One region of the Paraburkholderia fungorum genome, then DNA from elsewhere that is predicted to be linked to it. Evidence: riboswitches for the same ligand, from Rfam matches in the RefSeq annotation. Region 1 holds a riboswitch; the other holds the start of a gene.
What was found. Region 1 has a riboswitch for glycine ahead of gcvT (glycine cleavage system aminomethyltransferase GcvT). Riboswitches for the same ligand answer to the same signal wherever they lie in the genome.
Positions count from the first base shown of each region.

Region 2: it holds a riboswitch for glycine, as region 1 does, so the genes downstream of both, BLS41_RS23305 (D-amino acid dehydrogenase) here and gcvT (glycine cleavage system aminomethyltransferase GcvT) in region 1, are expected to answer to the same signal.

Region 1 is NZ_FNKP01000001.1:187,280-203,638, forward strand. It holds gene BLS41_RS00895 (glycosyltransferase family 4 protein) at 1-2,104, opposite strand, end outside; gene BLS41_RS00900 (hypothetical protein) at 2,289-2,534, opposite strand; gene BLS41_RS37935 (glycosyltransferase) at 2,644-4,305, opposite strand; gene BLS41_RS39925 (rhamnan synthesis F family protein) at 4,311-6,497, opposite strand; tRNA gene BLS41_RS00925 (tRNA-Arg) at 7,156-7,231, opposite strand; gene BLS41_RS00930 (c-type cytochrome) at 7,505-8,401, shown strand; gene BLS41_RS00935 (UvrD-helicase domain-containing protein) at 8,634-10,724, opposite strand; gene BLS41_RS00940 (oxidoreductase) at 11,221-12,270, shown strand; gene BLS41_RS00945 (hypothetical protein) at 12,480-12,827, shown strand; glycine riboswitch at 12,972-13,072, shown strand; glycine riboswitch at 13,108-13,276, shown strand; gene gcvT (glycine cleavage system aminomethyltransferase GcvT) at 13,357-14,475, shown strand; gene gcvH (glycine cleavage system protein GcvH) at 14,601-14,981, shown strand; gene gcvP (aminomethyl-transferring glycine dehydrogenase) at 15,068-16,359, shown strand, end outside.
Region 2 is NZ_FNKP01000002.1:1,654,854-1,671,212, forward strand. It holds gene BLS41_RS23290 (M20 family metallopeptidase) at 1-200, shown strand, start outside; gene BLS41_RS23295 (MlrC C-terminal domain-containing protein) at 243-557, shown strand; gene BLS41_RS23300 (LysR family transcriptional regulator) at 630-1,589, shown strand; gene BLS41_RS23305 (D-amino acid dehydrogenase) at 1,820-3,028, opposite strand; glycine riboswitch at 3,205-3,297, opposite strand; gene BLS41_RS23310 (DUF3300 domain-containing protein) at 4,002-5,414, shown strand; gene BLS41_RS23315 (DUF2950 domain-containing protein) at 5,427-6,344, shown strand; gene BLS41_RS23320 (hypothetical protein) at 6,341-6,682, shown strand; gene BLS41_RS23325 (hypothetical protein) at 6,813-7,454, shown strand; gene BLS41_RS23330 (BPSL1445 family SYLF domain-containing lipoprotein) at 7,571-8,158, opposite strand; gene BLS41_RS23335 (DUF2964 family protein) at 8,362-8,553, opposite strand; gene BLS41_RS23340 (bifunctional aspartate transaminase/aspartate 4-decarboxylase) at 8,577-10,232, opposite strand; gene aspT (aspartate-alanine antiporter) at 10,290-12,035, opposite strand; gene BLS41_RS23350 (hypothetical protein) at 12,287-12,685, opposite strand; gene BLS41_RS23355 (glycine zipper family protein) at 13,356-13,781, shown strand; gene BLS41_RS23360 (hypothetical protein) at 13,816-14,412, shown strand; gene BLS41_RS23365 (hypothetical protein) at 14,481-14,738, opposite strand; gene BLS41_RS23370 (PqiC family protein) at 14,945-15,532, opposite strand; gene BLS41_RS23375 (PqiB family protein) at 15,529-16,359, opposite strand, start outside.

The DNA of each region.
Region 1 (16,359 bases):
CAATCCTCTCACGCAACGGTGCGTCGTCGATCATGCGTTTCAGCTGTTCGGCCGCGATCGCGACGTCGGGATCGCACCAGTACTGCCCTTCGGAGAATAGATAGTCGCCGGCACGCAGCGGGATGAGTTCGCCATCTACGAGGAACGCGGTGTCCGCTTCGCAGAAGTCGACGTTGCCGGAGAAGTTGGTCGCCACGACCGGCTGCCCCAGCGCCATAGCCTCGGCGATCACGCGACCGAAGCCTTCACTGCGATGCAGCGAAACATAGGCATCGCAACAGGCCATGAAGTCGGTCGAATCCTGCCGGCTCATCCGCTCGGACATGATGTAAATACGGCTGTCGCCCGCAGCCAGGTCGAGCACTGCGCGCCAAACCGGATCGTCGTCACGCACGTTCATCGCCTTGATGGCGAGCCCGACGCCCGCGCCCTGCTGGCCGAACGCCTGCTTGAACGCCTGCACGCCGGCGAGCGGATTCTTGCGGCTAAGCCACGAGTTGCCGTCGAACATCAGATAGAACAGAAACTCGTTCGACGGCAGCCCGAACCGTTCGCGTGTCGGGTCTTTCAACGCAGGCACTTCGACGGCCATTGGCATGTAATGGACCGGCGTGTCGCCCAAGGGGCTATAGACACTCTGCACGAAGCGGCTCTGCGCCCAGATCTCGTCGACCATATGATGCACATTGCCGAACGCGCTCGGCCAGTGAGGCAGTTCCCACGGCCACGCGCCGATCTTGTACGTCGGCGCGTCGATCAATTTACGGCCGCCCTCCAGCGCAAGGCGCACCATTTCCGGCGCCGGCAGGCAAATCAGGCTGATTCGATATTTGAGCTCGTCGCTGATCAGGTGATCGACCGAGTGATCCAGCTTCAGCGGACCCTGCATCGGCGCGTTGATCAGCGTGACCGGCGTGGCGTTCAGCTGGAGCACGCGCGCGGCCATGCGAGCATCTTCGCCCAGGCCGAGCACGCCCTGCGGGAAGCCGATCACGTTCACGCCGTGGCTGTAGCCGGTCGCTTCGACACGCGCGTAATAGCGGGTTGGCTCGCGCTGATCGTCAGCGTCGGTGCGCTCGACGCGGCGCACCTTGAGCGACCCCAGCAACGGGTATTCAACGTCACCCCACGCGCTCCACCAATTCACGAGCTGAGCGCGGCCGGCTTCCGTGCCGATGTCGTACAGGCTGCGCAGATCGGCGCGTTCGTTCGCGATCAGCGTGAGAAAGCGTGGCAGCAACGATGTACCGGCCTGCTGCTCGTCGTCGATGCCGGCCAGCACATCGGCCACCCGGGCAGCCGACCATTTGATGGTGTGATATTCGTGTTGTCCGTCTTTGTCCCACCACGAAAGCAGGGCTAGACGCTCGCTGAAACTGGCCAGGTTGAACGACTTCTGAAGGTCGAGACGTTCACTCCAGATCAGATTCAGAAAGCGGGGCAACGGCGGCAGCAAACATTGCTCGCCCCATTCCATCTCGAACAGCGGCCCGAGCACCGTCGGCGGTACCCACCTGATCACGCGATATTGCGACTGACCATGTTCGACCCACCACGACAGGCAATTGAGCCGGCCGACAAAAGTCTGCAGCGAACCGAACGCGGCCCGGAGGTCTGGCCGTTCGGCGACGAGCCGCGACAGAAAACGCGGCACGTGCAGGCCGTCGTCGACGGTGGGCTGCTCGGGCTCGAGTAGCACGCCGCCGATCGGCGGCGGGGTCCAATTGATGCGCGGATATTCGCGCTGCCCGTCCTCTGCCCACCAGCTCAGGCAGGCGAGCCGGCCGGTCAACGTGGTCAGGTCGAAAGCGCTGCGCAAATCGTCGCGCCCGTTCGTGAGGAGCGCGAGAAAGCGCGGCAACGGTATGTTGGCGGACTGCGGCGCCTCGACCTGCTCCAGCAATTCGGGCGAGGAAATCCGTTCGAGCAGGGTTTCAGCGAGGAGCTTCGTGTCGAGCGCGCTCGGCGCGGTCGAGCGAAGCCAGAAAGTCACGGCGTCCGGATGCTGATCGATCAGCGCATCGTTGTCGAGTTGTCGCAGATATTCAAGGTCTTCCGGACGAAGCGCCCAGTGGAAGTCCGAGTATGTCTCGCGCGCCGTCATTTCCCACCAGAAGTACAGCGTGACGCGGTCGTCCAGCGTCCTGGTATTGAAGGGCGCGAGGTCAGCTCTGAACTGCACTAAAAAGTAGATCGCGCTCGGCAGGCAGAATCGCTCTGCGGGCGAAGGGTACTGATACTCTGCCAGCCACCCTGTATTGTTTTTTTTGGGTCCCAGATTAAGCAAGTTATGCAATCCTTGAAGGCCGTGAGAAGGAATAGTCGTCGGTCAGCATAGGATGGGGCGAGTCGCCGGAGGTGTTCACCAACTGCTTGCCCCAACGCTGTCTGACCGCCTCTAATTCCTGGTTGAAGCAGCTGATTTTTCCAGCACAGGTTTCGCAACTCACGCCGACGCCGAGCACCAGACCACCTTGCCGAAAGTTGTTGTCCGGGTACGGCAACTTCTCGCCGACGTTCGCCTGCAGCGCCACCGAAGCGACTCGTCGAACCAGCCGGCGCTGATGACTTCAGTCATCAGCGCCCATCAGGCAGACGAAGCCGGCTGTGCGTAGCAGCGTGATGCGAGTCAGCGCCGGGCAGTTACTTGCGAATGAAATAAACGTCCTGATTGCCGTCCCAGCCGCCAGTCAGACGTTCCACGATCGTCAGTTGGTTTTCTTCGCAGAAAGTCCGCAGCCAGCGCTCCGGAATCAGCGAAATACCGTAACGCTCTCCGGCATCCACGACGATTTTGGCTCTCACCGAATTCTGACGTTGCGAGTCGACAAACGCATATTCGCCGGCGTCGTAAGACGACAGCAGGCGTTGGCGAGCTTCTTCGCCTACCGAATAGCAATCGGCCTCACCTAGACGCTCTCTCGACCGCGCGCCATGTGTGGTGACGACGGCAATGCCGCCCGACCGGATCTTGCTGAAGAAATGCTTCAATGCCGACTGGGCACCTGCCTGCGAAAGATGCGGGATGAGTGACGCCAGGGCTGCGACGTCGAACTTCTCGTTTTCGAGTGCGGCATATTCGAAAAGCGGAGCAACCAGGTGATGCCCATGGACGCCGAATGTCGAACGGCAAAATTCGACAGCGGGCGCCATGACGTCCGCGACATGGATATCGGATGCCTTGAATTTTCTGGCGAGGTGCCGGGTGTTGCGTCCGTAGCTGGAGGGGAGTTCAAGAATCGTCGGGTTTTTGCTACCGGACAATTTGGCGGCCCGCTCGACGAACTTCGCCATCTGCAAGCCAACCGATTCGTAGTGCCCCTTCGAACCGTCGAAGAAGTCGTCGTTGGGATGAACCGGCGCGGCAGCGACGATCTCGACGTTCGATTTCTCAGCAGAACCGGACGCGGTCGACTCGGCAAATACCTCGTCGATGCCCAATTCTCTAAGCGCACTGCGGATTGTCAGGTTTTCTGCATGCGTTTGCAGACCAAGCTGATTTTTCACCGCGTCACTGATTCGGGTAATTCTGCGTCGGGCTTCGATCAGCGCGGCCACTTTCTCGTATTCGAGCAGGCGTTCCCCGCCTAGTTTGCCTTCGGCTCCCACAACGCCAGTCGAATTACTCAGATCCGATTTGATGTAATAGTCGCCAACGACGGTTCCGATCAATTCGAAATCGGACGGATAGGCGGCCGTAATGCGCAGCAGAAGATCGTAATCTTCCTCCCACGTCAGCAGGGTATCGAAATATAGCTCGGGAGAAGCAATCGACCTGTCGATCAGGTAGGAGTGAATCGGGCAGAAGTTGGCCACGAACAGATCTTCGAGACCTTCGCCGGGGAAAACCGCCGAGTCTGCGCGTGTCGCCACGAGAAACTGCGGAGAGACGTCGGCATGCACCACCCGGACCGACGAGAACGCAATAGCGGCGTTGCTTGCCTTCAATTGGTCGACCAGAAGGCCATAGGCCTCCGGATACAACACATCATCGTAGTCGAGGAAAGCGACGTACTGACCACTAGCCTTGGCCAGTCCCAGGTTCAACAGTTCCGTGCGCGCATCTTTGGGTTCTTCCGACGTGAAATTCACCAGTTCCAGCGAAGGCGCGTCGTGCATCTTGAGCAAGCGAGCCAACGATGCCTCGACCTGCGCGATATCAGAAGGTGAGAACCTTTGCAGCGTAACGATGATATTGAGCGGACGATAGGTTTGTCCGACCAGCGAAAAAACACAACGCTCCAACTCATTGAGGCGTTTGACGTCATGAAGCCTGACGATACAGTCGACTTGATTTTCAATCATGTGTTTTACCAACGCGGTTTCGCGAAGCTAGTGTGTGCGGAGAAATCGGCGATCCTGCTCCACTCAACGGGAACAGGCTCTGGATACTGCTGAGGTAATTGCTTGCCCAGGCCATCCATTTCGCTCTGCAACCACTGCTCGAATTCCGCGCCGCGCCACTTCCTCGCAAGCAAAGAAGCAGACGTGTAAATCATTTCTATCGTCGATACGCTCATCTTGCGATTGGTGACACGATGAAGGAAAAGTGCCTGTGGACAGGTTTTCAGACCGAACCCATGCGCCCTGGCACGCCAGGAAAGATCGACGTCTTCGCAATACATAAAGAAGGTTTCGTCGAAGCCGCCCAATTCCTCGAAGCAGGTTCTGGAAATTGCCAGGCACGCACCCGATACCCAAGGCGTTTCGAGCGTCAGGTAATCATAGGGTTTGGGGTGTTCCGACGGGAATTGCAGTGCTTCGACCAGCGATCTTCCGTCCGACGCCAATACGGCTTTAACCAGACTGCCGATCGCGTCCGGATGCAGAACGCCATCCGGATTGAGTGAAATATAGATATCGGCGCCGTCGGCGAAAGCAGCGCGCATCAGCCTGTTGTGGCCGCCGCCAAAGCCCACGTTTCCTTCCGACGGGAAACGTGTCAGGAAGCTGCGGTCCAGATGACAGTGTTCGCTCGAATTACCGTTGTCGACCAGGTACAGATTGTTGGCTACCGGCAGGCCGGCTTCTGCGAGAGAGATACGGGCCGCTTCGACCGCACGCTCGAGTTCCGCCTGGTCATTGTTATAGGTCACGACGCCGATAACGACCTTTACGTTGCGCTGCCCTTTGACGTGCAAGCCAAGAACTCGTTGCTGAATGATGTCGGCAAGTCGTCGAGGCGGCTGCGCGATCGGCGTCGGCCGAACGGCGCGGATCTTGACACCCTTCGGGTCAAGCAGATGGAAAACATAATTCTTCACAAACGCTTTCAGATCAGGCGCAGACGCGATGTTCATCATTGCCGGAGTTTTCTCATACAGCTCCGGCCGCGCGATTTTCATCCAGTGAAAACCTGCGTGCTCGCATGCGTAGAAGAAAAGCCGCTCAATTGAATGCGCGAGCGTTGCGTCCGTCTGGCTAGCTTCAGCCGGAAAATCGTCGAAAGTCAGATTCAGGTCGACCAGATTTTTCAAGGCCGCCGTTCGCGCCCAGAACATTGAGCCGGATGGAAAATCGAGCGGTGCCGATTTGTCGATAGCGAAACCGAGACGGTTTGCCAGCTTCTGCGCGCCGTCGAAGTTGCCTCCCCAATTGGTCCAGTGCCTCATGGTTTCAAAATGCTGGGCCGCGACCATCCCCAACTTGGGATCATGTTCAAAAGCGTAAAGAACACTGCCGACGATTTCGGCCGAACCGGACAGGCTTTCGAGAATGAAGTGACGCCACTGGGCCAAAGCGCTTGCGTGATGGGACCGCTTGCCATGCAGACACAGAACGAACTCATAGCTCTCGAATACATTCTTGAATGCGAGCAATTTTGGCGCGATATCGCGGCCGCGGTTGGGGACCACGCGAACTTCGACGACGCCTTTTGTCCAGCCCTTAAAAGCATTCTGGATTAATTCGGCAGAGAATGAATCGCAGGTCGATATGAATATATCTACACCGACGGGAATGCTATTCAAATAAACACGAAACTCTGGTGCAAGTTCCGGATAAAACAAATGGATAATCGCAGCGACACGCTCCGTTTTCAATTGTTTCAACGTCGGAAACTGAAACGGAACCTTGGCACTATAATCAATTTCAATCGCACGACCTGCCTCCGGAGGAGTCACCGGCGGCAGTGGCGCTCCGTCTAACTTGACGGTAGGCATGATCCGCTTCAGGTGCTTGGTCAACGGATGCAGGAAGCGGGGCCACGAACGGCGCGACCCTGCAATGGACTGTGCAGATGTTTCGCGCATGGTGGCCACTTCGGCTGCCGCCGCGTCTGCGATTGCGCGATACCGGCTTTCGATCGCTTTGATTCTGCGCCGCTCTTCCAGAATCATGTCGCGCAGCATTAGACGGTGCTCGTCTTTGCCCCAAATGTGCTGATCTGTCTTTGAGGAGTCCGCAGTTGTTGCAGTATTTGGCTCGTCCGGGCGCTCCTCACCCGCGATTGCAAGCGAGGAGGACACACGATCCTGTTCTGTTGTAATCGAGTTCATGCGATAGCAAAAGTTGTGGAGTATGCGAGATCAAAAAACTGTGTGGTCGGATGCTGGACGGTCCGTCCAGGAGTCAGTGAGCGCCCACGTAATTTGGCTAGCTGCATTGTACCCGAGGATCTACTATGGACTTTCTCGCATGGCGGCTTTGAGCCGATCAGCAGCGTCATTCGCAGCTAAATTTACCGATCATTTCTGTGAACCGGTCAAATAAACCAGGAAAGTCACTTCAATAAATAGTCCCTACACAGCGGTCGTTCATCGGTGAAGAAGAAAATCAGGAATGTTAATTTCAAAGATCTTTCAGTTGAATATTGAAAGCCGGAAATGAGTAAGACTTGATGGGAGCTTGATGTGGGCAGCGTGCCGCTATCCGTGAAGACTTCGCGTGGCTGAAGTTCTGCGAACAGGCCTGAAGGGCGACTCACACGACACGATGATGTGCGTAAGCCTCGCACGTCGAAGCAGAGAATCTGATGCGTCGAGCGAAATGAGGAGTGCGGTCGCCAGCAGCATTTATCGATGCGGCGAACTTCCGTCCATCGGGATTCCAGCCCAGCCAGATTTCTCGCAAGGCCAAAAATGAAAAAGGCCCTTGGCTTTCGCCGCAGGGCCTGATCTATGTGGGTTTGAATTACCCACCATCATTTCATTATTCTGGTGCGCCCGGCTGGGATCGAACCAGCAACCCCTGCCTTCGGAGGGCAGTACTCTATCCATTGAGCTACGGGCGCTTCACGCAAAAGCGCGGCAACCGGAACGGATGCGACGCCAAAGCAAGACCGCAAGAATACCCGGTTTCGGCCCGACCGTCCACCTGACGGCCCATATGACACGATCTCGCGCCCGTCAACCGCGCTTCGCGCTTCGGGTAAACGCCTGCTGAACAGCCCGCCGCGCGCCTCGCCGCCGCTGAAATCTTGCGTCTATAATCGTCCGTGGCTGATCAAAAACAAGAAGTTGCCGTCACGCTGTACCGCTCACATACCCACGGAGACGAGACAAGCATGAGCGAAGCACCCCACGGAGCCCCAATCAAAACACCAGGACAGCTCATCGCCGCGATCATCGCCGGGTTTGCTGTGCCAATCGTCATCATCGTTCTGCTGGCCGTCTACGTCGATAATTCGACCCGCACGGGCGCCGGCACCGACTCTCTCTCCGAAGACCAGGTCACGTCCCGCATCAAGCCGCTGGCTCAGGTCGATATTCGCGACGCCAATGCGCCGCGCGTGTACAAGAGCGGCGAAGAGGTTTACAAGGCGGTTTGCTCGGCGTGTCACGCGTCGGGAGCGGCGGGCGCGCCGAAATTCACCAATACCGCCGACTGGGCGCCGCGTATCTCGCAGGGCTTCGACACGCTGTGGCATACGGCGCTCTCCGGCAAGGGCGCGATGCCTCCGCGCGGCGGCACCAGCCCGGACGACTACAGCGATTTCGAAATCGCCCGCGCCGTGGTTTATATGGCGAACAACTCCGGCGCCAGCTTCCCCGAACCGGCGCAGCCAGCAGCGGGCGCGGCGGCCGCGTCCGGCGCGCCCGCTGCTGCACCGGCAGGCGCATCGGATGCCGGCGCGGCCCAGGCCGCCGCAGCGATGGCGGCGATGGCAAGCGTGCCCCAGGCAGCCGCACCGGCGGCGGGCGGCACGCAAAGCGCGGACGCGTCGCAAGCCGGCAAGGCGTTGTATCAGCAGGTTTGTCAGGCGTGTCACGCGGCGGGCGTGCTGAACGCACCGAAATTCGGCGATAAGGACGCCTGGGCGCCGCGTCTGAAAGAGCCGATGGACACGGTCTATAACTACGCGCTGCACGGCAAGGGCGCGATGCCGGCGAAGGGCGGCTCGAATGCCTCCGACGCCGACGTGAAAGCGGCGGTCGACTACATGGTTAGCGCTGTGAAGTAAGGCGCGGCACTGATCGCCGCGTTACGGCTTTCACTTGCAGTAGACATAAAAAATCCCTGCTTTGCGCGAAACGCGAGCAGGGATTTTTTATGCGCATTGATTGTTCAGCGCGCTGGCGCGATGGAAAACCGCCGGGAGTACGAGCCGCGAGGCAAACCAAGCAAGCACCAGCCTGGGCGCGGGCACAAAAACACCACCATCGACTCGCAGGCTCCATCCCCCATCCGCCCGCTCAAGGCTTCTGCAACAGCGCCTTCAAACTGGCCAACCGGTCTTTCGGTGACATCGGCGCTTCTTCGGGCGTCGGCGGCGGTGCATCGTCCAGCAGCATCTCGGGGATAAACCGCGACGGCTCGCACACCACCGTCTCCCGCGCGCGCTTGCGTTTCTTGCACCAGTTCAGATGCAGGCTGCGCTGCGCCCGCGTAATCGCGACGTACATCAAACGGCGTTCTTCCTCGATACGCGCGTCGTCGATCGGCTCGTCATCGGGACCGCCGCGGTGCGGCATGATGCCCTCCTCGACGCCCACCAGAAACACGTGCGGATATTCCAGACCCTTCGACGCATGCACGGTCGACAGACGCACCGCATCGGGATCTTCCTCACGGCCTTCCAGCATCGACATCAGCGCGACGGTTTGAATCAGACCGAGCAGGTTCTTGCCGGTATCGCCGAGACCGTCGGCGGTGTCGTAGCCGGTGGCTTCGCTGTTAGCTGCATCGGCAGGCTCGGCCTTGGTGCCTTTACGTTTGAGCCACTCCATGAACTCCAGCACGTTCTGCCACTTGGACTGCGCCTGGCGTTCGTCGAACGCGTCGTACAGATACGCTTCGTAGTGGATCGCGTCCATCAGTTCGTCGAGCAGCGGGCCCGCTGCGTCCTTCTCCGCGCGATCGGTGAGGCGCTGCATGAAGTCGCAGAACACGCGCATCGGCTCGATCTGACGAGGCGACAGGCGCGCTTCGATCCCGCCCATGTAGACCGCTTCGAACAGCGACACCTTCGCCTGACCCGCGAACGAGCCGAGCGCCTCGAGCGTCGTATTGCCGACGCCACGGCGCGGCGTGGTGATCGCTCGGATGAACGCGGGGTCGTCGTTCGCGTTGGCGATCAGACGCAGATACGCACAGATATCCTTGATTTCGGCTTTGTCGAAGAACGACTGGCCGCCGGACAGCACATACGGAATCCGCTCGCGACGCAGCACCTGCTCGAAAATACGCGCCTGGAAATTGCCGCGATACAGGATCGCGTAGTCGCGGAAATTCGCGCGCCGCTCGAACTTGTGCGCCGACAAACGGAACACGACCGACTCCGCTTCGTGCTCTTCGTCGTTACAACCGGTGACGGTGATCGTGTCGCCCATGCCGTGTTCGGACCACAGCTTCTTCTCGAACAGCTTCGGGTTGTTCGCGATCACGTTATTCGCCGCGGTCAGAATGCGCACCGTCGAGCGGTAATTCTGTTCGAGCTTGATCAGATGCAGCTTCGGAAAATCCTTGCTCAGCTGGCCGAGATTTTCGAGCGTGGCGCCGCGCCAGCCGTAAATGGCCTGATCGTCATCGCCCACCGCCGTGAACGCCGCACGCTTGCCGGCCAGCAGCTTCACGAGTTCGTACTGGCACGCGTTGGTGTCCTGATACTCGTCGATCAGCAGATAACGCAGCTTGTTCTGCCAGCGGTCGCGCACCTGCTCATTCTTCTCGAAGAGTTCGGCGGGCAAGCGGATCAGATCGTCGAAATCGACCGCCTGATACGCGTGCAGCGTCGCCACGTAATTGCGGTAGACGATCGCGGCCTGATGCTCGTCCTCGGTCGCGGCAATCGCGATCGCCTGCTCCGGCATGATCATGCCGTTCTTCCACAGCGAGATGATCGACTGGATCTTGCGGATAAAACCCTTGTCCGTGGACCCGACCTGCTCCTGGATCATGCCGAAGCAGTCGTCGGAATCCATGATCGAGAACTGCGGCTTCAAGCCGACGTGTTCCGCCTCCTGCCGAAGAATCTGCACGCCAAGCGAGTGGAACGTACACACCGTCAACTGATTGACGGGCACCTTGCGGCCTTCCTTGCCGGGCGTGGTGAGCGTCTTGCCTTCGAGCAGCTTGCCCACGCGCTCGCGCATTTCCAGCGCGGCCTTGTTCGTGAACGTGACGGCGGCGATGTGGCGCGGCTCGAAGCCTTTGGCTTCGATCAGGTGCGCGATTTTCTGCGTGATCACGCGCGTCTTGCCGCTGCCTGCGCCGGCGAGCACGAGACACGGACCGTCGAGATAACGGACCGCTTCATTTTGAGCGGGGTTCAGGCCTGCGGACATCGTCTGGATGGTGATGCGGTTGAAACTGCGGTTTGTGGGCGCGCCGGTGAGAAAAAGCACCGGCCGAAGGCCCGGGGGCATGCTGCGCGCCGCCGGCCGGATCGGGTGCTCCGCAAGCGTGCGAAGGTGATCTGACCCGCCGCGAATCGCGCGAGAGGAGCGATGTTAACACGGATGCCAGGCCCGCACGCTGACAACAAGTGCCCTCTAATAGGTGCGGTTAGCTGCATCTTCGAAGTCCGGCAAAGGCGGTCTTTCGAAACGAATCGCCGTGAAAAATGACACCTCTTTCCGTCGAATGGCGACGCGCATTAAGCGCCCTGACCGCGAACGCCCACGACAGAAACCCCGCCGCCGACCGCCACGCGCAACCGCACCACACGCCAATCACCTGCCACGCGCCTGCCGCTCGCCCGTCAGGACATGCCACAATTACGGTGTTGCGCGCCGTCGCCGCGGTGGCAAAACGGCGCGCCGTTTCTGCAGGAAGACACGCATGTCCGCATCGCTGAAGATTGGATTGATGGGTTACGGTTTTGCTGGCGCGACCTTTCATGCGCCGGTGATCGCACATTGCGGACGCGCGAGCGTCGCCGCCATCGCGACCGGTCAGCCCGAGCGCGCGCTGGCCGGTTATCCGCACGCAAAAATCGTCGCCGATCTCGACGCGCTGCTCGCGCTCGACGATATCGACTGCGTCGTGATCGCCACGCCCAACGACACCCACTTCGACCTCGCGCGCCGCACGCTCGAAGCCGGCAAGCACGTGGTGGTCGACAAACCGGTGACGCTAACTGCGGCCGAAGCCCACACGCTCGCGAACATCGCGCTCGCTCGCAGCAAATTGTTCGTGCCCTTTCACAACCGGCGCTGGGACGGCGATTTCCTGACCGTCCGCGATCTGCTTGCGCGCGTGGAACTGGGGCGCATCACGCAATACGAATCGCATTTCGACCGGTTCCGGCCGGAAGTGCGTCAGCGTTGGCGCGAAGAGGCGTCGCGTGGCGGCGGCTTGCTGTTCGACCTCGGGCCGCATCTGATCGACCAGGCGCTGGCCCTGTTCGGCGCTCCGCAAACCGTATCGGCGACGGTGCGCACGCATCGCGACAACGCTAGCGCGCCGGACTACGTACACATTCAGCTTGGTTATGGCGAGTTCGAAGTGGTACTGCACGCGAGCGCGCTGACCGCGCTGGTCGCGCCGCGCTTTACGATCCACGGCACGCGGGGGAGCTATGTGAAATACGGGCTCGACACGCAGGAAGACCAGTTGAAAGCCGGCCTGCGTCCCGGCGATGAAGGCTTCGGCGCCGGCAACACGGCGGGCGTGCTGCGCGTGCTCGAAGGCGATCAGGAAGTGGAACGCGAAGTGCCGACGCGCAATGGCGACTACACGGGCTTCTATATCGCGCTGGCCGACGCCATTCAAAATGGCGTCGCGTTCCCGGTCACCGCTCAGGATGCCGTCGACGTGATGACCATCATCGAGTTGGCCGCGCGTAGTTCCGAAGAAGGCGTCCGCCTGCCGTTCGAGCGAATTCGCTGACATCGTTTTCCTGCGCGGCGCAGCGGGCTGTGTACCAAAAACAGCCCGCGCCGCAAGTGCCGCGCGGGCGCGTTTTACCTGACAAAAGAACAGCTACATGACAGGTACACAACGTTACAAAACATCCCGCCTGCGCCGTCAGCGCAAATCCGCCACCATCCGTTGCTACCCACGTAGCACCATCAAAGACAAAGATTTCCGGAGAAACCATGCCTCGAACTATCCGCGCGATTGCCGCGTGCGCTTTACTGACGTCACTTGCCGCCTGCGTCGTGCAGCAACCGGCACCGGCACCGCGTCCCAACCCGCAGCAGATCGCGGATCAGCGCCTGCATCAGGTGGACGGCCGGATCGACAACCTCGGTCGCCGGATCGATAACCACGTGAATCAGGGCTATTACCCGCCCCCGCAAGGCGGCGCGTTGCACCATCGTCTGGAAGTGATCCGCCAGGAAGCGCACGACATGGCCGCGCAACACGGCGGCGGTCTTTCGTCCGAAGAGCAACGTGTGCTGAATCAGGAACTGGATAACGCGGCGCACGCGATCGGCGAGTAAACACGCGGGCGTTTCCATAACCTCTGCAACGCCAGCGCGGGCATCACGTCCCGCGCTTTTTTTGGCGTGTAAAAACCGCTGCGCTTACTCCCACACGGCCTGCGGGCCTTCAATTGACAAGCCTCCGGCCGTCGCGTACATTCGCCGCACGCGTCGGGAGAGAGCGCTGGCCGCTGGATTTCGCAGGCCGCGCCGCCGAAGGGGCATACCCGCAAACTCTCAGGCAAAAGGACCGACCGCGTCGAAAAACCCGCTTCAATGCAGCACCGAGGCATCCGGTTTTTCGCACTCTGGAGAGCGGCAGTAGCCATCTGTATCGTCCAAACAGCGAACAGATTCAGGCAAGCTGCCCACCGAAGGGGCGCGCGTCTCACCGTGACGAATCAACGTTCCTGGCAACGTCGTCACGGCGGCGCAATCTCTCAGGTATCGAGGACAGAGGGGTCATGCAGAACCACGCTCGCAGGCATTCGGCCGCGAGGCGTAGCGCCGCATGGCCTTTTTTGTTTCGCGAGATGCCCGAGGCCCCATGACCGAACTCAAACACACCCCGCTCAACGCCACCCATCGTGCGCTCAACGCCCGCATGGTCGATTTCGGCGGCTGGGACATGCCCGTCAACTACGGCTCGCAGATCGACGAACATCGCGCCGTGCGCACCGACGCCGGCATGTTCGACGTCTCGCACATGTGTGTCGTCGACTTCATCGGCGAGCGCGTGCGTGCGTTCTTCGAATACGCGCTCGCCAACAACGTCGGCAAACTGCAAACGCCGGGCCGCGCGCTTTACTCCTGTCTGCTGAACCCGAATGGCGGCGTGGTCGACGATCTGATCGTCTATTACTTCGGCGAAGATCACTTCCGTGTCGTCGTGAACGCGGGCACTGCCGATAAAGACATCGCCTGGTTCGGCCAGCTCAACGCCGAAGGCGGCTTCGGCCTGACCATCACGCCGCGTCGCGATTACGCGATCGTCGCCGTGCAAGGCCCGAATGCGCGTGAGAAAGTCTGGCAAACCGTGCCGGCCGCTCGCGCCGCCACCGAAGCGCTCAAACCGTTCAACGCCGCCCGAATCGAAGAAACGCCGTTCGGCGAACTGACCGTCGCGCGCACCGGCTACACCGGCGAAGACGGCTTCGAAATCATCGTCCCGGCGGATCACGTCGAAGCGCTCTGGCAGGCATTGCAGGCCCAAGGCGTGCGCCCCGCCGGTCTCGGTGCGCGCGACACGCTGCGCCTCGAAGCCGGCATGAACCTCTACGGCCAGGACATGGACGACAACGTGTCGCCGCTCGACGCCGGTCTCGCATGGACCGTCGACCTGGCCTCGCCGCGCGACTTCGTCGGCAAGGCGAAGCTGGAAGCGAACGGTTCGCAGGCTGCGTTCGTCGGCCTGATCCTGCTGAAGGAAAACGGCAAGGCGGCGGGCGTGCTGCGTGCTCATCAGAAAGTCGTCACGCCGCACGGCGAAGGCGAAATCACCAGCGGCACGTTTTCGCCGACGATGCAGGAATCGATCGCCTTCGCGCGCGTGCCCAAAGGCGTGCAAGTGGGCGACACCGTTCACGTTCAGATTCGCGATAAGGCCGTACCCGCAAGCGTGGTAAAACTGCCATTCGTGCGCAACGGCAAGGTGCTGGCGGTTTAAGCAGCCCGCGCGTGCGTCCCTCAGAAATTTTTTGCCTCGCAGATGAGGAGCCTGGCGGGTCAAATCGCCAGGCTTGGGACCTTCCCCATTTAAGTCACTACCGAATCACCGCATAGGAGCATCCGATGAGCATCCCGGCCGATCTGAAATACACCGAATCGCACGAGTGGGTCCGCACCGAAGCGGACGGCACGCTGACGGTCGGCATTACCGACCACGCGCAGGAAGCGCTCGGCGATATCGTCTTCTTCGAAGTCCAGGAACTGGGCAAGACCGTGACCGCCGGCGACACCGTCGCCGTCATCGAATCGGTGAAGGCCGCTTCCGATATCTACGCGCCGGTTTCGGGCGAGATCATCGAAGCGAACACGGCCGTGGCCGACACGCCCGATTCGGTCAACAGCACGCCGTACGAAAGCTGGCTCTTCAAGATCAAGCCGGCCGACGGCGCGACGCATGACCGTCTGATCGACGCCGACGCGTACTCGAAGTCGATCGGCGCCTGATTTACCTTTACGTTTAACCCGTCAGGTGCGGCGGGTTCTTCCTGAAACGCTGCAACAGGAAGGCAGCCGCACCGCCAGGAACACCCATGAAGCTCGAACACCCGGATCGTCTGATGAACCGCACTCCTCTCTCGCTCGCCGCGCTCGAAGTGCACGACGCCTTCGCCGAACGGCATATCGGCCCGGATTCGGCCGATCAGCAAGCGATGCTCGAAGCCCTCGGCTTCGCATCCCGCGCCGCGCTGATCGACGCCGTGATTCCGAAGACGATCCGCCGCACCGAAACGCTGCCGCTCGGTCCCTTCGCGCAACCCAGAAGCGAAGCCGAAGCGCTCGCCGCACTGCGCGAACTCGCGGACAAGAACCAGGTGTTCCGCTCGTACATCGGGCAGGGCTATTACAACGCGCACACCCCGACGGTGATTCTGCGCAACGTGCTGGAAAATCCGGCGTGGTACACCGCGTACACGCCGTATCAGCCGGAAATCTCGCAAGGCCGTCTGGAAGCGCTGCTGAATTTCCAGCAGATGGTCGTCGATCTGACGGGTCTCGCCATCTCGAACGCGTCGCTGCTCGACGAAGCCACCGCTGCGGCTGAAGCGATGACGCTGCTGCAACGCGTCGGCAAGTCGAAGTCGAACGTGTTCTTTATCGCCGACGACGTGCTGCCGCAAACCATCGAAGTGGTGAAAACGCGCGCGACGCCGGTCGGCATCGAAGTGAAAGTGGGTCCCGCAGCGGAAGCTGCGAACGCGAATGCGTTCGGCGTGCTGTTGCAATACCCGGGCGTGAACGGCGACGTGCGCGACTACCGCGCGCTGACCGAAGCGATCCACGCAGCAGGCGGCCACGTGGTCGTCGCGGCGGATCTGCTCGCGCTGACCGTCCTCACGCCGCCGGGCGAATGGGGCGCGGACGTGGCCGTCGGCAATACGCAGCGCTTTGGCGTGCCGGTCGGTTTCGGCGGCCCGCATGCGGCTTACCTCGCCGTGCGCGACGAATTCAAGCGTCAGATGCCGGGCCGTCTGGTCGGCGTGACGGTCGATGCACAAGGCAACCCCGCACTGCGTCTCGCGCTGCAAACGCGCGAACAGCATATCCGCCGCGAAAAGGCGACCTCGAACGTGTGTACCGCGCAGGCGCTGCTCGCGATCATGGCGAGCATGTACGCGGTTTATCACGGCCCGCACGGTCTGAAGACCATCGCGCTGCGCGTGAACCGCATCGCCGCGCTGCTCGCAGAAGGCGCGAAGCAACTCGGCTACACGCTGGTCAACGATACCTTCTTCGACACCCTCACGTTCGACACCGGCGCGCGCACCCAGGCGTTGCTCGACGCGGCCACCGCGAAGCGCATCAATCTGCGCCGCGTGAGCGC
Region 2 (16,359 bases), on a different contig from region 1:
CGCAAGGCAAAAGTGCACTGGCGCACAAGGGGATGACGCTGGCCGCGAAAACGATGGCCGCCACCGCACTCGAGCTATACACGAACCCTCTGCTGCTCGCGGCCGCGCGCACTGAGCTGATGGAGCGTCTGGCCGAAGAGCCGTATGTGTGCCCGATCCCGGCAGAGGTGCAACCGCCGATTCCCGGACGTGCCGCCTGATTTTGTCCGGCTGTCAAACCTCCCTCAATTTATCGGCGGAGTATCAGGCTCGGCGGCAAATGCGGGCCCACGTCGGCGGACCCGCTCGATCTCGACGTGGAGGTCATGGGCGTGGTGCATGATCACACCGGCGGAGCATGGGGAGGCCGAATTCCGATGGGATTGTCCGTGTGGCTGCGCACCGGCGGCATCGATATTGCGGTGTGCTCGATCCGCACGCAGCTAATCGAACGCGATTCGCTGACAGGGCTGGGCATCGATCTCGACGGCAAGCGCCTCATCGTCGTGAATCCATGGGCGGAAGACGGCACGCCGCCCACCATTCTGTTCGGAGGCAAGACGGTGACGGCGAACTGACACCTGTTGCTCTGCACGGTCGTATTTTGTCCCGCTAAGCTATGCCCTTGGCAATGAGAATAGAGGGCGCTTGTGAAGTTGAGACAACTCGATTCGCTGCGTGCGGTCGCCGAGGCCGGCAGTCTTCATGAAGCCGCCCGGCGCCTGTTCCTGACGCAACCGGCAATCAGCCGCTCCATCCGCGAGCTGGAAGTCGAACTGGGCATGCAATTGCTCACCCGATCGGCGAATGGCGCCACGTTGACGCCATTCGCCCACCAGGTGCTGAAACGCGCGCTCGTCGTCCAGCGGGAAATCGGTCGCATCGCGGAAGATGCGCAGACAGCGCGTGGGGAACTCGGTGGCCGCCTGACGCTCGCGATCACCCCTCCTGCCTCTACCCGTGCGCTCGCCGACTCCCTGCTCGAACTCACGACCGCGCGCCCGGACGTCAAACTCGAAGTGATCGAATGGCGTGGCGCAAACATCTCGGACGGACTGCGAAACGGCACGATCGATGTAGCGATTTTCACGCAATATGGCGAACCTAAAAACGCGGCGTTCGAATGGACCAGGCTGTACGAGCTCGACGTGCAATTGACGATTGGGGCTTCATACCTGGGTAGCGAGTCTTTATCGATCGAGCAGATTCACGCGCTCCCGTGGCTTTTGCTCGATTCCCCGACCGATGAATCGAGCTTCGTAGCAACGCTATTCGGCGAGTACGGTATGCCGCCGCCGGAGCGGATAACGCGGTGTTCCTCGATGAACCTATACCTCGAACTGTCGATGCAGATGCAGGCGGTCGCGGTCTTTACGTCGCTGGCGACGCCGCTGCTATCGCAGCGTGCAAACGAGGGCATGCTCAAACTACTGCGGCTGACCGAGCCGACGCCGAAGGTCGGCATGTACCTCGCCTACTCCAGCGAGGAACTGCTGACCGCGACCGCCGAGGATTTCATCCGGCGCCTGCGCGCCAAGCTCGATGGCCGCGACGCGGGCCGCTTGCCGGCTGGCATTCCGTACGACGACAACCGGGTTAGCGCTCGCTAGTCACGAGATTGCCGTCATTTGCAGAGCGGCCGACAAGAACGTTGGCGCGCGGATGAGGCCATCTCGCACGATGCACAGGACATATGCCACGAGGCGATACCGCAGCACGCGCGGTATCGCCCAATCGACAGCGAGCGGCGATCATCGCATCACCGGCGGTAACGCCGCCCGATGGTGGCGCCACGCCGACCGACAACGTAGCCGGCCACACGACTCAGCGGCGCGACCCTCTATACCGCGCTTGCGACGACCTGTGCCGTGGCGGCTGACAAGGTCCACCCCAGATGCCCGTGCCCGGTGTTATAGAACACGCCAGGCCGTTTGCCTCGTCCCACCTTGGGCAACATGCTCGGCATCATCGGCCGCAGACCTGCCCACGGAATGACGCGCGAAGTCGACACCTCGGGAAAATGCCGACGCGTCCAGTCCACCAGCGGAGCAATCCGGTCCGAACGAATGTCGCGGTTAAAGCCGTTGATTTCAGCCGTACCGGCCACCCGAAAACGATCCGCACCGAGCCGGCTCGTGACGATCTTCGCGCTATCGTCGAGCAGACTCACCCATGGCGCGCGCTGCTGACTCGTCTCGTCGTCGAGACAGACGGTGATCGAGTAGCCCTTCACCGGGTAGATATTCACGTGGTCGCCCAGCATCGACGCAAACTCGCGGCTCCTCACACCCGCGCACACCACGATCCGTTCGAACGTGAAGCACTGTGACTCGCCTTCGAGATTGACCATTAGCGAGAAGCGTCTGTCAGCGGCTGGCTCGATCGACGTGATCTCCGCGTCGTAGTGAAATTCGACGCCCTTCCGCGCGCATGCTTCAGCAAGGCCGCGCGTGAATTTGTGAATATCACCGGTCGAATCAGACGGGGTAAAGAAGCCACCGAAGAAGTCGCCATGCAGCGTAGGTTCGATTCGTTGCAGTTCACTTGCGCTCACCGCGCTGCGGTCGAGTCCACCTTCGCGCAGCATTTCGTTGACCTTGCTGGCGGCGTCGAATTCCTTTTGCGTCTTGTAGATATGCAGAATGCCGCGCCGCTCCAGATCGAAGTCGATGCCTTCTTTTTCGGCGATCGAAAACAGATGCTCTCGTGCGGCGATCGCGAGCCGTACGGTTTCGACCGTGTTGGCGCGGTAATGCGGAATCTGCCGCAGGAACTCGCCCATCCACGAATACTTGTGCCATGTGGGCGTGGGGTTGAGCAATAGCGGCGCGTCGCGCGTAAGCATCCAGCGCAGCCCTTTCATGACGGTGGCGGCACTGTTCCAGACTTCCGCATTACTCGCAGACAACTGACCGCCATTCGCGAACGAAGTCTCCATCGCCGCATAGCGATGGCGTTCGAATACGGTGACGTGGTGGCCGAGTTGCGCGAGGGCGTGAGCCGTGGTGACGCCGGTAATGCCGGCGCCGATGATGGCGATTCGTGACATGACATGGTCCAGAGTAGTTGAGCATCACCGGTGTCGATTTCATATCGAAACCGGCGCTGATGCCCCATCTGTCCATGTACCTGAGAGTTTCTTCCCAGCGTTTTTTCGACGGCATGCGAGCCGTGGAAGCCGGGAATCCCCTTCGGTGGGCGCGCATAGCGCCGCTCTCCAGATGTTCTCGCGGTGCGGTCCTTTTGCCTGAGAGTTTCCGGGGCGGTTGCTCCGTCGGCGTCGTCACGGCCTCTGACGATCTCTCCCGCACTGCATGACTGAACGGTTCGACAATACCGGGTCAAATTTTTTACCGCAAGTATTTCGTGTATCGCAATGCGTGCGCGGTGCTCATGTCTGCGCATTGAAATCACCGGATCGCCAACCGGTATTCTCAAGATTGATCGATCGCGTTTCCAGGATTGGCGTGAGTACACCCTTCAATGTCGAGGCGATGGTCGTCACCTCGCGATGCGCACTGAGTCATCATTCTTTCATGGGTTCACTCCAAATTTACACCCTTAAGTGGGTCAGTTCTGCGTGAACATCAACGGTCCGACTTGCTGGAGGAAGAGCCTCAGCGTCGACGACAGTTATCGGAAGGATTGCAGTCACTTGAGTGACTTCGTGTCGTCAATGCTGAATGGCGGAAATTGGCCGACTGCTATACGACCAAAGGCTCATTGTGACCAGGTGAATCGAGGTCCAATAATAAAAAAAGCAGTGAGACCAGTAAGCCAGAGTTCGACTCTGCATCGCGACGGCGTTCATTAGCGAATGAACTGAAAACCGGCTCCTGCCGAGGGCGACAGTTTGCTTCGTTTACTGCCCCATTTCGCTTGCTGCCCTGCAACGCGTCATCGCTTTCTGATCGTGTTGCCTCGAGTATGAGTCTGGACAAATGCGGTCACCAGTCTCTGACAAACCCGCCTACAAAAATCCGCATACCGTCTGACAGTGTGTTCAGTTGGGAGAACCAGCCATGTATCGGTGGACCAAGAGACTGGTGCGAGCGCTCTGCCTGGCGCTCGCCGCGATACCGATGATGGGTTCGATCGATGCAGTCGCCCAGGACCAGGCGGCGAAACCCACATTTAAACCCGAGGAAATCGAAGCACTGGTTGCACCGATCGCCCTTTATCCTGACTCCGTGCTGTCGCAGGTACTGATGGCCTCGACTTATCCGCTGGAGATCGTGCACGCCGCGCGCTGGGTCAAGGCCAATCCGAAACTCAAGGGCGATGAGGCGGTGAAAGCGGTACAGGACCAGTCGTGGGATGTCAGTGTGAAATCACTGGTCGCATTTCCGCAGGTGCTCGAACCGATGAACGACAAACTCGACTGGACCCAGAAGCTTGGCGACGCATTCCTCGCCCAGGAGAAGGATGTCCTCGCTGCCGTGCAGCGCTTGCGCGCGCGGGCGCAGGAATCGGGCAACCTGAAGTCCAATGAGCAACAGAACGTCAGCGTCGAGCCAGCGCCGGCGGGCGCCCAGGCAACGCAGACGATCGTGAAGATCGAACCGGCGAATCCGCAAGTCATCTACGTGCCGGCCTACAACCCGACTGTCGTGTACGGCACATGGAGCTATCCAAGCTATCCGCCCTACTACTGGCCGCCGGCACCCGCCTATTACCCCGGGGCCGCGCTCGCCACGGGCCTCGCATGGGGCGTCGGACTGGCCGCCGCAGGCGCCATCTTCGGCAACTGCAACTGGGGCGGCGGAGACGTCAATATCAACGTCAACAAGGCCGCCAATATCGATCGAAATTTCGATCGCAGCAAGGTTCAGGGCGGCAAGTGGCAGCATGATGCAAGCCATCGCCAGGGGGTTGCCTATCGCGACAATGCGTCTCGTGAAAAATATTCGAGAAACGTCTCCGGCTCCGATGCACGGGGTGATTTCCGTGGTCGAAATGGCGACGCGGGTGATCGGGGTGATCGCGGTAACGCAGGCAATCGCGGAAACGGACGCGATAACGGTGGCGTGGGCGATCGCAACAATGGCGGCGCAGGCGATCGCAACGGCGGCCGGGGTAACGCCGGGGTCAGCGACCGCGCGAGTACACGAAACAACGCAGGCGGAGCCAACCGCAACGGTGGCGCAAACCAGGCCGGCATAGCTGACCGGGCCGGTGGCGGCAACGCAGCCGGCAACGGAAACCGGGCCGGCGCAGCCAACAATGCCAGCGTCGGCAATCGCGCCGCAGCGTCCGCACGGCCCAGTACCGGAGGCGGCAACCGCGACGGAGCCTTCCAGGGTGTCGGCGGCGGTGGCCGTTCACAGCAGGACTTCAACCGCGGCCGATCCAGCGCGCAGTCGTCGAATTTCAGCCGTCCGAGTGGCGGCGGTGGCATGCGGGCGGGCGGCGGTGGCGGACGCGGCAGGCGCTAAGGAGACACCAGCATGAAGTCATTACTACGATCTCTGGCGGCCCGCCTGATCTCGCTCGGCGCCGGGGCCGCGCTTGTTCTGACGCTCTGCGTCGGCGCACCCGGTACGGCCTACGCGCAGAAGCACTTCGAATCGCCCCAGGAAGCGATGACCGCATTTGGTAACGCGGTCGCCGGTAGCGACGAAGCAGGCCTGAAGGTCTTGCTCGGCGACCGGTTTCGCGACCTCATTCCGCCAGTCGGTTCAGACATTCGCAGCCGCTTCCTGACCGCCTGGGAGGACTCGCACACGATTCAGACTGTCGACGACGACCATGCCGACATCGCCGTCGGCAAAGATGGTTGGACACTCCCCATTCCTTTGGTGAAATCGGCGCAAGGCTGGCATTTCGACACGCGCGCCGGCGTCGAGGAAATGCGCCTGCGCCGCATTGGGCGCAACGAGCTGGCCGTCATCCAGACGATGCTGGCCGTCTACGATGCGCAGCGCGAATACGCGCAGGTGGATCACGACGGCAGCGGCGTCCTCGCTTATGCCAGGAAGTTATCGAGCTCGCCCGGCAAACGGGACGGCCTCTACTGGCCCACCGGCCCGGACGATCCGCCAAGCCCGTTAGGGGTCGCATTCGCCAGCGCGGGCTCGCGTCAGGCCGATCACGCCGGCTACTACGGCTACCACTTCAAGCTGCTTACCTCGCAAGGCCCACACGCCCCCGGAGGCGCGTACGACTATGTCGTGAACGGCAAGCTGTTTGGCGGTTTCGCCGTCGTCGCGTGGCCCGTTCGTTACGCGGATACCGGCATCAAGAGCTTCATGGTCAGTCACGATGGACAGGTCTACGAGCGGGACCTCGGACCCGACGGTGCAGCGAAGGCAGAGGCCATGCAATCCTTCGATCCCGGTCCGGGCTGGGTAAAGGTTTCACCTTGACGCGCGCCCTGCTCGCCGTCGCATGTAGCGCCCAGTTCGTTTTGTCGGCCTGCGCTGACTACGCCGCACCCGCCGGCACCGTGGTCATGACACCGGCCAGCTTTGATCGCTCGTTTTCCGCTGCGGCCGGGGCCATGCGTGACGAGGGGCTGGCCATCACGGTCCAGGATCCGGCGCGCGGCGTGGTGGTGGGCAACAGCAACGGCAGCGTCGTGATGGCCAGCATCAGTCAGCAGGCCGATGGCAGCGTGCAGGTGCGCTTCGACGCCAGTGACTCACGCGACCCGGTCCTGCTGCAGCGCATCTCACGAAATTACGATCGGCGGATGGGTCGATGAGTGCGCGGCGTCTCGACGCGCCAGAGGAGTAACCGCCCCCTTAGCCTGCGAATACTGGTCCAGCGAGTCGCGCCCCATGAAGCCCGACTCATTCCTCGCGCAGTCAATCCCCAAAAAATGAGGAGCAACCATGCAGCGCGAAGTTCTGCTTGATCCGATCGATCGGGTATCCGAAATACTGTTTGGTCTGATCATGGCAGTCACGATCGTCGGCTCCGCGTCGATCGCCTCCACGTCGGCGACGCCTGGGCGAGTCGCGACCGTTGCGGCGCTGGGCTGCAACATCGCGTGGGGCCTTGTGGATGCGGTGATGTACCTGTTACGCACGGCGACGGAGCGATCGCGTCTGCGGAACCTGGGCTATCAGGTCATCCAGTCCGACAAGGAAGCCGCACGCGATATCATCAAAACAACCCTGCCCGACTATGTACGCGCGATCGTCGGCGAAACAGAGATTGAAGTCATGCGCAGCCGGATCCACACCCTGCCGCCCAGTGGCCGCCGCACGCTCGAACCACGGGACTTTCTTGAAGCTCTGGGCATCTTCCTGCTGGTGGTCATCGCCACCTTCCCCGTCGTCCTGCCCTTTCTGATGCTGCGCTCCACGCCGCTGGCACTGCTCTCATCGCGTGTGATCGCGATCAGCATGCTGTTCATTCTCGGCTTCGCACTGGGACGGTACGCGGGTTATCGCGCCCCGCTATACACAGGACTGGCGATGGCCGCTCTCGGCATTGCGCTGGTTGCGGCGGTCATTGCGCTCGGCGGATAGTGCGAACGTGGTGGCAGCACACGGACACCAACACACGGGCGCTGCGCACTTTACGTGCGGTGCAGCGCGCCCTCCCGGAGTCGAACACCAGCGCATGACCGAAAGACCGCCCTCACTCACAAATTCATCCGCGTCACCTTGGTGCCGTTGAGCGACGCGTCGGCCATCAGCCCGGTATTCGTCAGCACGAGGGCGACGACCTGAGAGGATGCCGACGTGCTGTCGATCGTACCGTTCGCGCCGACCTTGATGACCGACACGGCGGCGTCCCCGCCAACCGACCACCCGGCGGCGTTACGGAACGAATCGAGCTTGTCACGCGTCATGAACATGAAAATGATGGCCGTCGACTGCGCTCCTGCCTGAAATCCAAAAGAAGCCGCCGCCGTGCTGTAGTAGCCGACTGTCGCGCCGCCCACACGTAACGCGCCTTCGCCATACGCCGCCCCGACGATGAAGGCCGCCTTCTTCACATCCGGAAACACCAGAATGCCCTGGGCCTTCGCCGCGAGTTCGTGAGAACCCTGGACCGTCGAGAAAAGCCGGCTGAGCGTGCCGTCGACACTCGCGTCGATCGCCTGACGCTTCGACGCATCGGTTTGAGCGCTGTCGCCGCTGCCCGACGTCGTGGTGCAACCGGCGAGCATCAATCCGCCAGCGATGCCGGCCACCGCTGCCTCAATGACGAAATTCCTTCTGTTCACGATCCACCTCCAGTGAGTTTCCGAGGTGCGTCCCCGGGTGAGCAAGTCTTGCGGTTGCCTCGTTCGATCCGTGTTCGGACTGAGCGGCCATCGCTGTGGGCGATACGGCGAGCCGCATCGCGTCGTGCCGCAACGGAGTGATTCAACGGAACCGCACGTCGCCGAAGCCGATGCGTACGTCTGGGTTGCCACATATCCCCGGCTCACTTGCCGCCTTCTTTCCCTGGCCTGAGAAAGAACACGAAACCGGCGATGCCGATTACCATCGCAAACACACCGAATTCGACGAGCTTCGGCCGTTCGTACAACAGCCCGCGGATCGACGAGGCAAGTCCTCCCAGCGTCACGAACACGGCAATCGCCGCCAGCACGATCCTGCCTTCCACGCGGGCCATAACGGGTTCTCCTGCCTCACACGCTACAGGACCCGGTTCTTGTCCAGCTTCTTGCCGGTCGCCGCGTTGTAGCGTTCGACATAGTCGGACAGCAGCGAGCGAATCGCGCGGCCGATCTTCCGGTAATCCGATTCGTTCAGATTGGCGAGCGACACCCGCCCGGACGGATGCGGCGTGCCGAAACCACGTCCCGGTAACAGCACCACGCGCGCTTCTCTGGCGAGCCTGAAAAGCAGTTCGGCCGGCTCGGTGTGCTTCAGCAGCCATTCGACGAAATCGCGGCCATAGGCGCGTTCGCCAAGAAATTCCATGTCGAGAATCGTGTAGTAATCGACCTGATTCACGTCATCGTCGTCGAACGAAATGCCGATTTCTTCATAGAGCGCACGCTTGCGGTTGCGAATCAGCTTCTTCAGCGCGCGCTTGTACGCGTCGGGCGTATCCATCAACGAAAACAGCGAGAACAGCACCATCTGCACCTGCTGCGGCGTCGACAGACCCGCTGTGTGATTCAGTGCGACGGTGCGGCTGTCTGCCACCAATCGGTCGATGAACTTGAGCTTGTCCGGTTCGGTCGTGATCGATTCATAGTGGTGATGCAACTGCTTTTTCGCGTCTTTCGGCAACTCGCCGATCAACCTGTCCAGCACGTTGTCGCGATGAGTGGCGATTGCGCCGAGCCGCCAGCCCGTTGCGCCGAAGTACTTCGAATACGAGTACACGAGAATGGTGTTCTTCGGCGCCAGCGCGAACAGCGAAACGAAGTCGTCGGCGAACGTGCCGTAGACGTCGTCGGTCAGGAGAATCAGGTCCGGCCGCTCTTTAACGATACTGGCAATGTAGTCGAGACTTTCGTCGCTGATTCGAACCGACGGCGGATTGCTCGGATTGACCAGGAAGAACGCTTTCACCGCAGGATCGCGCAGCTTGTCGAGTTCCTTGTTCGAGTACTGCCAGTTTTTCTCGACGCCCGCATTCAGTTCGACGACTTTCAACTGATAGTCGTTCAGGCGCGGTATCTCGATGTACGGTGTGAAGATCGGCATGCCGAGCGCAATCGTGTCGCCCGGTTTGATCAGGAAGTTCTCGCGCATCGTGTTGAAGATGTACGTCATCGCGGCGGTGCCCCCTTCGACCGCGAACACGTCGAACTCGCCAACGAACGGATGATTGCCGATCATTTCGCGGCGCAGATACTGCCCGACGATGAGTTCAGAGAACTTCAACATCCGGTCCGGCACCGGGTAGTTCGATGCCAGAATGCCCTCGCACATCTCGTAGAGAAAATCGTCGGCCGAAAGACCGAGTTGATCGCGCACATAGGACACAGCGCTCGCGAGAAAGTCGACGCCCGGCACCCCTTTATTGCCGCGCAAAAACAGTTCGAAGCGCTCGATCAGTCCGTCGCGCCGGGGGAAGCCGCCAAGGCCCTCAGGCATATACGCGAACGACCGCTCCGCCTCCTGCATCGCAAACAGGCCGAGTTGCCAGAATCCGTGGCGCGGTATGGTGGCGAGGAAGTTCGGATTACCGCGACCGGCGTTGAGCATGGAAAAGTTCGCGGCCCGCTCCACCGCGCCGCCGCCCGCGGCCTTGATCAATTCGTCTTTCAACTCGAACGGACTCAGCGCCGCGAGGCTCGCGGCATGTTCCGATTCCGATTTATCCCGCTTGGCCATGTGCTCTCTCCAGTGTGAAGTTGACCGGTAACGCGCGGTCGATTGCAAAGCGCCGGACTAGGCCAGAATCATCACGATCACCATGCCCCAGATCGTGAGGAGCGTATTGCCGACTGCGTACGTGACGGTGTATCCCAACCCGGGTATCTGGCTTTCTGCCGCGTCGCAGACCATGCCCAATGCAGCGGTGGTGGTTCTTGCGCCCGCGCACACACCGAGCAGGATGGCCGGATGAAACTTGAATACATAACGCCCGATGAACATGCCGAGAATCAGCGGAAGCGTGGTAGCCACGATGCCCCAGATAAACAGACCGACCCCAAGACGCTGCAGCCCCGCGACGAATCCAGGCCCCGCCGTCAGACCGACAACTGCAATGAACACGTTCAGACCGACCGAGTTCATGAACCACACAGTCGGTTCCGGGATCCGGCCGAACGTGGGGCGGATAGCTCTCAGCCAGCCGAAGATCAGACCGGCGATCAACGCGCCGCCCGCTGTCGACAGCGTGATCGGAATGCCCGCGACGTTGATCACAATGGCACCGATCATCGCGCCGACGGTGATCGCGAGACTCACGAAAGCCACATCCGTTGCGCTGGTCGGACGGTCCAGCACACCCATTACTTTCGCGGCTGCGCTGGTGTCCTGAGTTCGTCCGACGATCGTGATCGTGTCGCCGCGATGCAGCTTCGTGCTGGGCAGAACGGGAATCTGTGTTTCCGTCGGTCCGCGCTTGATTTTTCGAAGGAAGACGCCGCGCGACAGCGGCATTGCAGCCAGTTCGACCAAGGTCTTGCCGTCCACTTCCTTGCTGGTGACGTAGACGTCCACGCCTTCTGCGGGTACGGCGAGCAGTTCGGGGTCGTCCACTTCCACGGCCTTGACCTCGCGAACCGTGCCGGATTGATCGCCGGTAGCGGGCACTGTTCTGCCAGCGGCGCCGAGCACGGAAACCAGCTGGTCGCGAGGACCGGCGATCGCCACCACGTCGTCGGCTTGCAGTACCTGGTCGAGCGTGGCGTCCTGGATCGTGCTGCCGCGTCGGATCCGTTCAATGAACAGTCGGTTGCCTGCGGGCTGAAGCGCTTCCACCTGGCTCACGTTCAGGCCGCAAACCGGGGCGTCCGGCAGCACGCGATACGCGCGTAGTTCATACCGGTGCCATGCCTGGTCTGCACCGCCCATCTCCTTCGTGGCGCCGAGACTTGCTTCGTATTCCTTGCAGGCGGCCACCAGGTCGATGCGCAGCAGTCTCGGCCCGAGCGTCGCGAGAATCAGCGCCGAGCCGACCGTGCCGAAAATGTACGAGATGGCGTAGGCGGTCGGCATCGCATCGAGCATGGCTTTGGTCTGGTCTGCCGGTAGTCCGAGCCGGTTGATGGCATCCGTCGCGAGTCCCATTGAAGCCGAAATGGTTTGCGAACCCGCGAACAGTCCCGCTGCCGAGCCGAGATCGTAGCCGGCCACCTTCGCCGCCAGAATCGCTGCCCCCAACGACAGCACGCATTGCACGACGGCGAACAGCGCTTGCGGCAAGCCGTCCTTGGCGATGCCGCGGACAAATTGCGGCCCCACGCCATAGCCGACGGCGAAAAGAAAAATCAGGAAGAAGATGGACTTGACGTTAGGCGAGACGGTGATATTGAGCTGCCCGATGACAACCGCCGCCAGTAAGGTCCCGGTGACCGCGCCCAGACTGAAGCCCCTGAAACTTTTTCCGCCCACCCAGTAGCCGATGGCAAGCGAGAGGAAAATAGCAATCTCGGGATACCGTTGAAGCGTTCCAGTGATCCATGCCATTGTCGCCCTCTTCTACGGTTCGCCCGTCGACACCGGTGTGCGGGCAGGTGTGTTGTCGATCCATCACGGCCGCGAACCCAAGCCCGGAGATTTGCAAGGTGTCAGCGGCGGTCTCTCTGACTCAATACAATGGTTCTTCTGCCCGCTTCGAACAATACGACCTTGGTCCCATGAATCGAACGCATCGCTTGCAGGGCTCGCAGCGAACTTCGGACTACGGCAAGTCGCAGCGTCACGGGTCATGGCCGAGGTTATTGCCTGAGGATCTTCCAGGGTCCGCTGCCCTGTTTGCACACCGTCGGCGTCCAGCTCTGGGACTGGCCCTTGGCGATCGCGACAAGCGTCGCGGCGCGGCAGGTTCGATCGCCCTGCTTCAAGGTATCGTGCGGTGTCACCGTGCCGTGAATCGCGACGGAATTGCCGGTGCCCGCATTGCTCCATGTCAGCGACTCGCCATCCTTCAAGGTTTCGAGCGCCACCTGACCCGCGTCGTTGAGCGCTCTGCGATCGGCCTCTCTCATGTAGCTGATGGGCGTGTGCCTCAGGAAATTCAGGTTGCTCGCATGGCAGGGCGTCACGGCAATCAGCAACGCGATGGCCAAGAACGATTGCGGGAACATCTGGACGAACGGGTCGGTATGCACGCGCATAGGTCATCTCCATTGATAGCTGATCCGGTCACGCGCCCCGGCTCCGACCGTCAGGTCGCGTCGTTGACGAGCCATCGGCGCCGACAGGCGCGCAACCACCGAGCGGGAGGGAATACGTTGCGCCATCCGCACTCTGCACGATCGGCGGAGTCCGAATCTGTCACGCGGGATTCAAGAATCAACGTAGCGCCTCGCATGGGAAGCAGACTCGATTGAGATACGGGCGAGATACTGGCGCGATACGGGCGCAATACGGGCGCACGCCGTCCGGCGATCCGGTCGATGCCGCCCTGTGGCCACTCCGTTCAGCCTCAAGCGTAGTCAGCGACCTGCGCGATTCACATCGGACCTTGGTCCTAGGTTTTTTCGACACGGCTGTGCCCCAAAACCGTCTGGTCCGGCCTCCTGCCGGATCGCACATACGACCTTGGTCCGATTGCGTCCGGCCTGCCCCCACGCAATGATGAAAGTGAACATCACCACGGCGCACGCACCGCACCCTGCGCAAGATCAGGACGGGATGCTACGGTCCACCCAGAGCTGAAGTTCGCGCGTGCCGCCACGCCTCGAGGGCGCAAATAGCGGTCCACCTGGGCGAAGGATCGCGCAAGGAGTCGCTGTGAACATCACCTTGACAAAGTATCTCTTCGTCGCCGCTGTCGCCGGTTCGATGTCAGTCGATGGCCTGGCGCAAGGCAAACCCATTGCCTACCCCGCGAAGGGACAAAGCCAGCAAAAGCAGCAGCAGGATGACGGCGCCTGCTATTCATGGTCAAAAAGCCAGACCGGCGTAGACCCCGCTGCGGTGGCCAACGCGCCGCCTCCTCCATCCGGACCGGCGGTCGGCGGCGGGGAGCGTCTGCAGGGCGCCGCACGTGGCGCGGCGGGCGGCGCAGTGATCGGCGCAATCGCGGGCGACGCGGGCAAAGGCGCCGCGATTGGCGCCACGACCGGGACCGTGGTCGGCGGCTCTCGCGCGCGCCAGAACCGGCGCGCGGCCGCTGCGTCGAACCAGGCGCAGAGCCAGGGCGCGATGGATACCTTCAACCGTGCCTACGCCGCGTGTATGGAAGGTCGCGGCTACACGATCAAATGAACGACGACGCACCTGGGCATTCAAGGAGAGCAGCATGAGAAGCAGCGCGAATAGCGGCAAACTCATCCTCATGGCGGCGGTCGTGTGTCTGACGAGCGCCGTCTTCGCGCAGACAGCGCCCGACATCAAGACGACGAGCACGCCAGGCAAAGTCTCCGTGGCCGGCACGCTCAAGACGACCTCGACAATCGTCGGGATCGAACCGGCCACGCGAACCGTGTGGCTGAAAGACCCCAAAGGCAAGGTTGTCGAAGTCGTGGTCGGCGACGAGGCCCGCAACTTCGAGCAGCTCAAGATCGGCGACGTGGTCAAGGCAGAATATTCGCAGGCCATTACCGTCACGCTGAAGAAAGGAGGCGGCGCCGCGTCCGCGAACGAAAATCAGACGTTGGAACGCGCGCCGATGGGCGCCAAACCCGGCGGCGCAGCGAGCCGGGAAGTGACGATCATGGCCAACGTCACGGCTGTCAATCACCAGACCGGTGCGATGACGCTCAAAGGTCCGCAAGGCAATTCGCTGGATGTCGTCGTGGAAGATCCCGAGCAACTCAAACTGATCAGGAAAGGCGATCAGTTGGAGGTGGTCTACCACGAGGCCCTCGCGATTTCCGTCGAACCGCAAGCGAAATAGCCGCGCAGCGGGGGCAGCCATTCGTACTCGGCCTGCACCCCGCCAACCCATTCGCCGAACCCCGCGAACTACGATTCGTCGCGATCCGGCATCAACAATGCGGTGATCACGCGGCTCTTCCAGTACATGTTGTGAACACGCGTCTGAAGTACCCGCAAGCGGTCCGCGGGGATGTCGTCGAAAATCACCATTGCGGCAGGCCTCGAACCCGCGCCGGGAATACGCCGGATCGAGCTGAACTGGGGAAATCCATACCGGATCAGGAACTCGCCGATTTCTTCGTCGGCGACACTTTCTTCCACGTTTCCAAGCAGTAGTTCAGCCATGATCCTGACTCCTCGACAGTCGCAATCGCTTCATTCCCGATGAAACAAACAGGCGCGTATCCAATTCGCGCCACGCCACAAGCGGTAGCGATCGCGCTCCTTGGTACGCCCTCTCCCACTTTCCACGTAACGAAGACGATCACATCGCCGCGTGCCGGACTCGCAGGACCGCTGGCTTCACAGAGGCCACGCCACCGCACGCCATATCACTGGACCGGAGCCGAATCCACCGCCGCCGCGATATCGCGGCTGACCGCCGCCAGCGCCCGGTCGTGCGCGGCGATCAACGGCGCGAAGCCCGGCTCCGCCACCGGCTCATGAACCACCGAGCGGCCCGTTACCGCGCGACCCTTGCCAGGTGCCCGCACGACCCACTGCACGTCGACGGTCACGTCCCGCCCCGGGACGGACTCGAAGCGCATCACGTCGATCCGCACATGCCATACGCCGAGCGGATCGTGGGTCGCGTCGTACACCGATATCTGCGGCGAGTCGAGCAGCACGGCAAGATTCGCGGCGATCACGCGGCCAATGTCGCTGCTCAACGGTTGCGCCCACCGCGCAAATTCGTTGATGGCGACCTCGCCATCGCCGACCCGCGTCACGATCTGCGGACGATTCACCGTCTCCGGTATCGTCACCGGACCCACCACCGCAACCACCGGCCGGGCCATACCGGCAGACGTCAGCGAAGGGGCCGGGTCCAGCGTATAGAAACTGGCCGGCGGCGACTTGCATCCCCCGAGAGTGGCGCCGACGAGTGTCATGACAAAACATGCCGTCGCAGACTTCATGGCGTGTCCTCCGGCTTGCCGCGAACCAGCGCTTCAGGATGCCGCGCCAGGTAGTCGGCCAGCGTGCGCAATGTCGCGGCAGTGCGGGTCATTTCCTGCATGGCCTGCTCGGTCGATTGCTGCAGGGACGAATCCGGCTGCAGCATGCTGTTCGCGGAATCCAGCGTGGTTTGCGCCGAGTTGAGCGTGCTCTGGGCCTTGGGGACGACCTCGGAATTGATCTGCGAGATCAGCGCGTTGGTCGTGCGCAGCGTGGTGCGCGCATCGTTGCCGATGCCCTCGAACGGAATGCTATTGAGCTTGGTCAGCAGCCGCGTGACCGAGTCCTGAATCGATTGAAGCGTGCGCGGAATAGCGGGCAATTCAGGCGGCGACGCGGTCCAGTCGATGGCCGCTTTGGGTGCATCCGGGAAGTAATCCAGCGCAATATAAAGCTGCCCCGTCAGAGGATTGCCGCTCTTGAGCTGAAAGCGGAAGCCGTGCTCTACCAGATAGTTCGCGATCCCGCGCGGATCGTCACTGATACGTCCGCCTGCGTGACCCTTCTGATAGCGCGACGTAAAGCGTTCCGGATAGATTTCTATTTCGACGGGAATGCTGAAACGATTGTGCGCCTCGTCGAAGCGCGTATAGATCGCCGTCACTTCTCCAATCACCACGCCGCGAAAATCGACCGGCGCACCCACCGTCAAACCGCGCACCGAATCCAGAAAATTGACCACATATCGATCGACGATCCGGTCGTGCTTCTTCATCGCGTCGGCACGCGTGTCGTATAGGCGGAACTGCGTATCGGGCGTGGCGGCCGTCTCGTTCTGCAAGCCGGT